Regions from separate parts of the Thioalkalivibrio sp. ALD1 genome, predicted to be linked through region 1. Evidence: predicted binding sites of a transcription regulator. Region 1 holds the regulator's gene; the other holds the start of a gene.

The links. Region 1 encodes FNR, which switches genes on or off when oxygen is low (the NO sensors DNR and NnrR bind a similar motif). Its sites were predicted from a motif close to TTGATNTANATCAA; they were not measured.
Region 2: a site for FNR is predicted at 1,866-1,879, ahead of hemN (oxygen-independent coproporphyrinogen III oxidase). Genes of this name have one in related genera too.

Annotation. Positions count from the first base shown of each region.
Region 1 covers NZ_KB906244.1:86,774-91,191, reverse strand. The annotation lists gene F623_RS0109180 (hypothetical protein) at 1-224, opposite strand, end outside; gene F623_RS0109175 (cyclopropane-fatty-acyl-phospholipid synthase family protein) at 331-1,569, opposite strand; gene fnr (fumarate/nitrate reduction transcriptional regulator Fnr) at 1,774-2,505, shown strand; gene F623_RS0109165 (TIGR02444 family protein) at 2,498-2,983, shown strand; gene F623_RS0109160 (DUF2058 domain-containing protein) at 3,020-3,589, shown strand; gene F623_RS0109155 (DNA mismatch repair protein MutS) at 3,605-4,418, opposite strand, start outside.
Region 2 covers NZ_KB906242.1:128,280-132,697, reverse strand. The annotation lists gene F623_RS0105260 (hypothetical protein) at 110-331, opposite strand; gene hemN (oxygen-independent coproporphyrinogen III oxidase) at 401-1,786, opposite strand; gene hpnD (presqualene diphosphate synthase HpnD) at 1,969-2,826, shown strand; gene hpnE (hydroxysqualene dehydroxylase HpnE) at 2,840-4,174, shown strand; gene F623_RS0105240 (SDR family NAD(P)-dependent oxidoreductase) at 4,171-4,418, shown strand, end outside.

The DNA of each region.
Region 1 (4,418 bases):
TGGCCGAAGCCCAGGAAGTAACCCCCCTGCATGGCGAGGAAGGTCACCGGACCTGCGGCCCACAACAGCTGCAGCATGTTCAGCGACCAGGGCACCTTGCGCGCACTGGCCGCGACCTCGGTGATCCGGCTGCGCCCGGCCGCCTCGATCAGCACATGCTCCTGACTCGGGCTCGCCGCCTCCGGGGCCTCCTGCTGCTGCCGCTTGCGAAACCTGCCAAACACCCGTCGTCCCTGCCCTTCAGCGTTTTGGTGAAGTGTAGGGAAAACAGCAGGGTTGCGGGCGGCCGCTTAGCGGAAAATGCTCGGTCGAATGCTGAATACGCTGGAGCTACGCCGCGCTACGACTCTGGGAAGCCGCCTCACCGGGCGGCGTAGAGACCACCGCAGGCGCCGTATCGGAATACAGATAGTCACGGGTCAATGGCACGGCATCCTGTCGCTTGGCCATCTGGATATGGAAGACCACCTGGCGCCACCAGCGGAACGTCGCCTCGCAGCTGGCCAGATAAAACTCCCACATGCGGCAGAAGCGTTCGTCAAAGTGATCCACGGCCTCGGCGCGGACCTTCTGGAAACGGCGGTACCATTCCGCGAGCGTCTCGGCATAGTGCAACCGCCAGAACTCGATATCGGTGGTATGCAGCGGGGTCGGCTCCAGCGCCTCCATCACCTCGGACAGGGCCGGGGTGTAACCACCGGGGAAGATGTACCTGCTCAGCCAGGGGTTGGTCGTACCCGGTGGCCCCTGGCGACCGATCGTGTGCAAGACAGCCACGCCGTCCTCCTTCAGCAGGTCGTTCACCCGCTGGAAGAAGGTGCCGTAGTTGGGCACACCGACATGCTCGAACATGCCGACACTGACGACCCGGTCGTACTGGTCGTTGTGTTCGCGGTAGTCCTGATAGAAGAAGCGAACGCGATCATCGAGGCCCCGGCGTTTCGCCTCCGCCTGAGCCACTCGCAGTTGCTCTCTTGAGAGGGTGATCCCGTCCACCTGGACATCGGCATTCTCGGCCAGATGGAAGGCCAGCCCACCCCAGCCACAGCCGATATCCAGCACCCGCTGGCCGGGCTCCAGCACCAGCTTCTTGCGCAGCATCGCGCACTTGGCCTGCTGGGCTTCCTCCAGGGTCATGTCCGGACGTTCGAAATAGGCACAACTGTAGAACATGCCGTCGTCGAGAAACCGGCGGAACAGCCATTCATCGACGTCGTAATGATGGGAGATATTCTGGTAGCTGCGCGCGATGCGGTTTCCCTGCTCGAGAATCGCGCGGAACATACACACCAGTGGGTGCACACGGCGCTGAAACATGGGCGCGAAGTTGCGCATGGTCACGTCCAGAAACACCCGGATGCCTTCGGGGCCAGGCGACCAGAGCCCATCCATGTAGGTCTCGCCAAGCTGGAATCCGGGATCGCGCGCGATGCGCTTGAGCGCGGCCCGATCATGGAGTTGCAGCGTTATCTCGGGCGCACCTTGCCCGAAATGGCGCTCGCTCCCATCCGGCTCGCGCAGGATCAGCGTGCCGTGGCGCATGTATTCGTTCAGCATCCGTTCGATCATTGCATCCCTTCCCTTGCGAATCGTCTGCTATATTAAACAGAGTCTAGATATCGCAGCCGCTCCGCCGCAAGCCTCTGAAATGGCTGATCCCAGGCATTCCGAAAGGTTCCTCACTCACCATAACGGAATTCATAATGCGGGCCACCTTCTGCCAGCAAGCGCGAGCGCTTCCCTCGCCGCAGCCAAAACCGCTAACCTGAGCCCATGACACTGCGCCCGACCCAAGCCTGCGAACACTGTACTCTGCGTCAGCTCTGCCTGCCGGTGGGGCTGCCACAGCACGAACTCTGGCAACTCGACGAGATTGTTCAACAGCGCCGTCCGATCGAGAAAGGGACGGCTCTGTTCAATATGGGTTCGCGCTTCGATACCCTGTTCGCCGTCCGTACCGGCGCACTGAAAACCGTGCTTAACACCGACGACGGCACCGAACAGATCACCGGCTTCGCGCTCGCTGGCGATCTGCTGGGCCTGGACGCGATCCATTCCGGCCAGCATCCGGTCAGTGCCGTCGCCTTGGAATCCACCAGTGTGTGCGCGGTCCCGTACACCCATGTGGACGATCTCGCCGACCGGCTACCTACCTTCCGACAGCACATGATGAACGTGATGAGCCAGGGACTGGCCCAGGACGAAAGCCTGCACGCCCTGCTCGGACAGCGCACAGCGGAACAACGCCTGGCTACCTTTCTGGTAACCCTTTCAGAGCGTCATCGTGCGCGAGGTTTGTCAACCGAACGCTTCTATCTGCCGATGTCGCGTGCCGACATCGCCAACCACCTGGGGCTAACCCAAGAAACCATCAGCCGCCTGTTTACCCAACTGCGCAAACAGGGCGTGATCAGCCTGCACACCCGGGATCTTGAGATCCTCGAGCCGCAGAGCCTCCGCAACGCCGCTGGCGTAACCATCACACCCGCCGCCAGCAGTGCCTGAGGCTGCCAGGCCACACGACTTCGACAGCTTCTGGGATTTCGCCCTGCGAATCTGGGCCTCCGCACCAGCCCGGGAACGTCTGTTGCGCTGGCAGGAGAGCTATGACGTCGATGTCATCCTCGCCCTGTTCGCCCTGTGGTACCCGGGCGGCATACGCACAGGGGACTGGGAAAAGCTGGTGAAGGCTGCGGCGAACTGGCAAGAACAAACCACCTCGCGCGTGCGCGCGCTGCGCCGCCGCCTCAAACCCGAAGGCCCCCGCCAGCCGAACCGGGCGGCGCTGTACGCCGCCACAAAGGAGCTGGAGGTCGCATGCGAACGAACGGCTGCGTTGCGCCTGTTTCAGTCCGCCCAGAATCTCGGTGATCCGGCCACGACCCCCAACCTCACGCGGCGTCTGCGGCTCCTGTTCCCGGGCCTGACCGTGACCGAGATCCGGCACGGGATACCCCAACTCACACAGGTCGGCTGCACATAGGCTATCCTCCCGGCACATTTTCTACAGGCAAGCGGCATGTCGGACGATCTGCGCAACCAGCTCCTGAAGGCCGGGCTGGTGGACGAAAAACAGGTGCGCAAGGCCAAGAGCCAGAAGCACAAGGCCCAGAAGACACAACCGAAAAAGAAAAAGGGCAAGCCCGCCGACGCCGAAGCCAGCGCCGCTGCGGCTCGCCAGGCCGCGCAGGCCCAGCGCTCGCGGGAGAAGAACCAGGAACGGCAGGAAAAGGCCGAACGCCGTGCGCGCCGTGCTCAGATTCGCGAGCTGGTCAACCAGCACCTGGCCCCGATCCCCACCGGCGACGCCGCGATCGACTACCACTTCCAGTTCGACGGACAGATCCGCCACCTGCCGGTGACCGAGGACACACGCAAGCGGCTAGTCGACGGGCGCGCGGCGCTGGCCGGCCTGGAGTTGCACCCGAGCAAGGGTTTTCGCGTAATCCCGCGCGAGATCGCGGACAGGATCCGCGAGCGGGACGCCGAATGGCCGCTGGTCATCCCGGCCGAGGAAAGCGGTGATACCGAGCCCGATCCGGACGACCCGTACAAGGACTACGTCGTCCCCGACGACCTCATGTGGTAACGCCTCACTCGGGGCTCATGCCTTGCCGGTATCCCCTCCGGCCTGGGCAGTGGGGAGTTCGGCGAAATGCTCGCGCGCGCGGGCAACCAGCTGGGCCGGAAGCCCGTTCTTCTCGGCAATCGTAAGACCAAAGGACACACCCGGCTCGCCAATCAGCAGCCGGTAGGTCGGGGACAGCGTCTCGGCATCGAACTGCATCGAGGCGTTCACGATGCCCGCGTGCTGGGCGGCATAGTCTTTCAGGGGCGCCAAATGGGTATTCACGATCCCGCGCGTGCCACGCGCACGCAATTCGTCCAGCATCGCCATCGCCAGCGCCGCGCCCTCGTCCGGGTCGGTGCCCGTACCCAGCTCGTCCAGCAGGATCAAGCTCTCCGGCCCGGAGTGGTCGAGGATTCGCTTCAGGACCTCCACATGGCCGGCAAACGTCGACAGGTGGTGGAACAGGCTCTGGTTGTCGCCGACATCGACCATCACCTGGTCGAAGCGCCCGATGCGACAGTCCTGTTCGGCCGGGATATGCAGCCCGCACCAGGCCATGGTGACCAGCAGCCCGAGCGTCTTCAACGCGACCGTCTTGCCGCCGGTGTTCGGCCCGGTGATCAGCAACAGCGGCTGCTCGCCATCCAGCCGGATCGACAGCGGCACGGGCTGCGGCCCGTTGCCCTCGGCGAACTGCAACAGCAGCAGCGGGTGGTAGGCCTCGGTCAGCTCCACACCGGCCTCCGCCTCCAGCCGCGGGGCATGGGCATTCATCTGCGCGGATAGCTGCGCGGCGGCGGATGCCAGGTCGATCCAGGTCAGCGCGGTCAGCATCAGTTCCAGCGGC
Region 2 (4,418 bases), on a different contig from region 1:
GATCCTGCGTTGCGGTCCTTGCCGGTAGAACCACTACCGGCTGCGCACCGCGCCTGGTCTCGGAAAACCTGGGGTACCAACGCGAGTGTGTACATTAATCAGTGTTTCCCTAGATCAAAAAGGCGTTGTGGACCGTCACACCGTCAGGAAGCAACACCACGCGAAGATAGCGGCCATCCGCTTCATCGATCCGGGCCCATCGGCGGATACGACCATCGCCTTGCACTTCTTCCCGGATGGGGTGATCGATCGCGGCCTCGATCCATGTGTCCTTGATGTTGCGGCGATCGGGCCGCACACGTACGGTCTCGAAGTAACGTGTTGTCTTCACCGGAACGTCCCTGTTGCCGGTTCATGAACCTCAAGCTTTCGCCAACGCTGTCGAAACGTCAACCACTGGTCAAACCACCTTGGAGTAACGCCGCTCTTCACGGTGCAAATAGGCGTCGAAGGCCATGGCGATGTTGCGCAGCAGGAGCCGGCCGCGTGGCTGGACCTCCAGGCAATCGCTGCCGATGGTGACCAGGCCGTCGGCCTCCATCTCGGCCAGGCGGTTCAGGGCATCGCCGAAGGTCTCCCGGAAGTCGATGCCGAATGCGTCCTCAATGCCGCCGAAATCGACTCTGGAGTGGCACATCAGCTCGCTGATCACAGAGCGCCGCAGACGGTCGTCCTCGCCCAGCTCCAGGCCGCGGAACACGGGCAGTTGGCCGGCTGCCAGCCGTTCCTGATAGGCATCGGCCTCGCGCAGGTTCTGGCTGTAGCTGTCCCCGATCTTGCCGATGGCGGTGGGCCCCAGCGCGACGAGGTCGTATTCGGCGCGCGTCGAGTAGCCCTGGAAGTTTCGCTGCAGCGTGCCCGCGCGCTGGGCGATCGCGAGTTCGTCATCGGGCAGCGCAAAGTGATCCATGCCGATGTACACGTACCCTGCGTCGGTCAGGCGCTGGATGGTCATCTCGAGGATCGCGAGCCGCTCCGTGGCCGGCGGAAGGTCGCCGTCGCGGATCTGGCGCTGCGTCTTGAACAGCTCCGGCAGGTGCGCGTAGTTGTAAACGGCCAGCCGCTCAGGGCGCAGTTCCAACACGCGGTCCAGTGTCGCCGAGAACGTGTCCACCGTCTGCAGGGGCAGTCCGTAGATCAGATCCAGGTTGGTGGAGACAAACCCGTGCTCGCGCGCCTGGCGTACCACCTGCTCGGTGACCTCGAACGGCTGGATGCGGTTGACGGCCTTCTGCACGGCAGGATCGACATCCTGCACCCCGACACTGATGCGGTTAAAGCCCAGCGACGCGAGAAGCGGCAGGGTACCGGGCCGCACGGCACGCGGATCGATCTCGATCGAGAATTCCCGCTCCGGACCGGTCTCCAGCGTGAAATGCCGGCCCAGGGTCTTCATGACGCGGGTCAGGTCTTCGTCGGACAGGTAGGTCGGTGTCCCGCCCCCGAAGTGCAACTGCCGCACCGGCCGGTCCCGATCGAACAACTCGCCCTGCAGGGTGATCTCCTGTTCCAGCGAGTCCAGATAGTTCGTCGCCCGCCGATAATTGCCGGTAATCACCTTGTTGCAGGCACAGTAGAAACACACCGTGTCGCAGAAGGGCACGTGGACATAGAGCGACAGCGGACGCCCCGCCCCTTCGGCATTCGTCTCTTGAGCCACCCGCACATAGGCCTGCGCGTCGAACCCCTCGTGGAACTGCGGCGCCGTGGGGTAGGACGTGTAGCGAGGGCCGCTCACGTCATAGCGACGCAACACCTCGGGATCGAATACCAGACGCTGTTCCATACGGCTCTCCGCATCGGGAGGGCGGGCCCCTTGCGCCACCCTGACACCCTCACCCTACGCGCCCTCCAGCTGGGCACGGTTGATGTATGTCAAACGTGGCTTCGATCACCGCCGCCATCCGCATCCCGGGCCCGCTGTGCTAGCCTTGCCATCCCAAGACGGTACCCCGATCCCGAGCGCGTATGTCCCCCGACGAATATTGCGAGGAGAAGGCCGCGAAGAGCGGCTCCAGCTTCTACTACGCATTCCGGTTCCTGGAGCCCGACCGGCGCCGTGCGATCACCGCGCTGTACGCCTTCTGCCGCGAGGTGGACGACATCGTCGACGAGGTCAGCGAGGAAAGCGTGGCGCGCACCAAGCTCCAGTGGTGGCGCGAGGAGATCGAGCGCCTGTTCGACCACCAGCCACGCCACCCGATCACCCAGGCCCTGCAGCCGCATCTGGCGCCGTTCGATCTCAGCCGCGAGTATTTCGACGAGATCATCGACGGCATGCAGATGGACCTCGACTACGACAGCTACCCGGATTTCACCACGCTGTCGCTGTACTGCTACCGCGCGGCCAGCGTGGTCGGGATCCTGTCCGCCCATATCTTCGGCTTCTCGGATCGGCGCACGCTGAAATACGCGCATGACCTGGGGATGGCCCTGCAGCTGACCAACATCCTGCGTGATGTCCATGAAGACGCGATGCGCGGCCGGGTCTACATCCCGATGGACGAACTGAAAAAGCACGGCGTAAAGCCCGAGGAATTTCAGGTCAATGTCACGGACGACCGCCATCGTGCCCTGTTCACCGAGCAGGCCGAACGGGCCCGCCGCTACTACCAGCGCGCGGAGGAGCACCTGCCCGCCGAGGACCGCTACGCCCAGCGCCCGGGCCTGATCATGGCCGCGATCTACCGCACCCTGCTCGACGAGATCCAGGACGACGGCTATCGCGTGCTGGAGCACCGCGTGCGGCTGACCCCGATCCGCAAGCTGTGGATCGCCTGGCGCACCGCGCGCCGCCTGAAGCGCGAATACCGCCGCGCGGGCTGACCCCGCCCGCCCCATGGCCGCCGTTCCCGCATCGCATCCGGTCGTCGTGCTCGGCGCCGGCTGGGCCGGCCTGACCGCCGCGCTGACCCTCGCCCGGGCCGGCATCGCGGTCCACCTGATCGAGGCCGCCGCAAACGCAGGCGGGCGCGCCCGCAGCCTGGACCGCGACGGTGCGGAACTGGACAACGGCCAGCACGTGCTGGTCGGCGCCTGTCACGCCACCCTGGAACAGCTGCGCTCGGTCGGCACCGACCCGGAGCGCACCTTCGTGGCCCTGCCGTTCGGTCTGCGCATGCATGCACCGGGCCGCCCTCACCCGGCCTTTGCCCTGGAGCCCCACTCGCCACGCCTGCCGACCCTCGCCAGTGCCCTGTGGCAAAGCCTTGCGGGCATCCCGCTGCACAGACGCCTCCCGGCCCTGCTGGGGGCGGCCTCGATCCTGCATCGGCCGCTGGAGGAGGACGTTGACGTACTCGAATGGCTGCAGGCGCGCCATCAGCCGGACACGCTGATCCGTCAGCTCTGGGAACCGCTGTGCCTCGCGGTCATGAACACGCCAATCCGCAGCGCCTCGGCGCAGATCTTCCAGAACGTGCTGCGCCTGGCCCTGAACCACGGGCCGGACGACGCCCGGCTACTTATCCCGACCCAACCGCTGGGATCGCTGTACCCGGAACCCGCCCTGCGCGAACTGCGCGAGCGCGGTGCCACGGTCGAGACCGGACGGCGCATTGCCGCCATCGAATCCGGGGGCGCCGAGGCCCGCTACCAGCTCCGTGACCGCAACCACCGCGTCACCCATGCCAACGCGGTGATCATCGCCACGTCGCCCAGCGCAGCCGCTCGACTCCTGCCCAAAGCCCCCGAGCTACAACCCCACCATCGGGCCCTGATGGCCATGGGCGAGCGCAGCATCTGCACGGTATACCTGCGCTACCCGGCCCCCCTCCTGGAACGCCCACCGCTACAGGGACTCCTCGACCAGCACGGACAATGGCTTATTCCCCGCCAGGTGGCCGGCGAGCCGAACTGGCTGGCCGTCGTAATCTCCACAGCGGACGACCTGCCGGCGATGACGGCAGAGGAGCGTTGGCGTCGGATCGCGGAAGAACTGGAACGAACCTTCCCCGAACTGGGAATGGCCCAGGCCGGTCGTGTGGTGTGCGAGAAACGCGCCACCATCGATGCCCGCGTCGATCTGGACGCATTGCGCCCGGTAGCCGGCACCCCCTGGCCCGGACTGTTCCTGGCTGGCGACTATGTGACGCCGGGCCTGCCTTCGACCCTCGAAGCCGCCGTGCGGTCTGGATTAGAATCAGCCCACAAGCTACTGGAGACCCTGCCTTGACCGATATCGACATCCCCGCCCTGCTGGACTATCGCCCGGAGCCGGGTGCCTTCAACGACCGCGTGATCCTGGTAACCGGCGCGGCCGCGGGCATCGGGCGTGCGATCGCGCAGGCCTGCGCGGCGGCGGGCGCGATCGTCGTGCTGCTGGACAAGGACATCAAGGGGCTGGAGAAGACCTACGACCTGATCGAGCAGGAAGGCCACCCGCAGCCGGCCATCTATCCGCTCAACCTGGAGGGTGC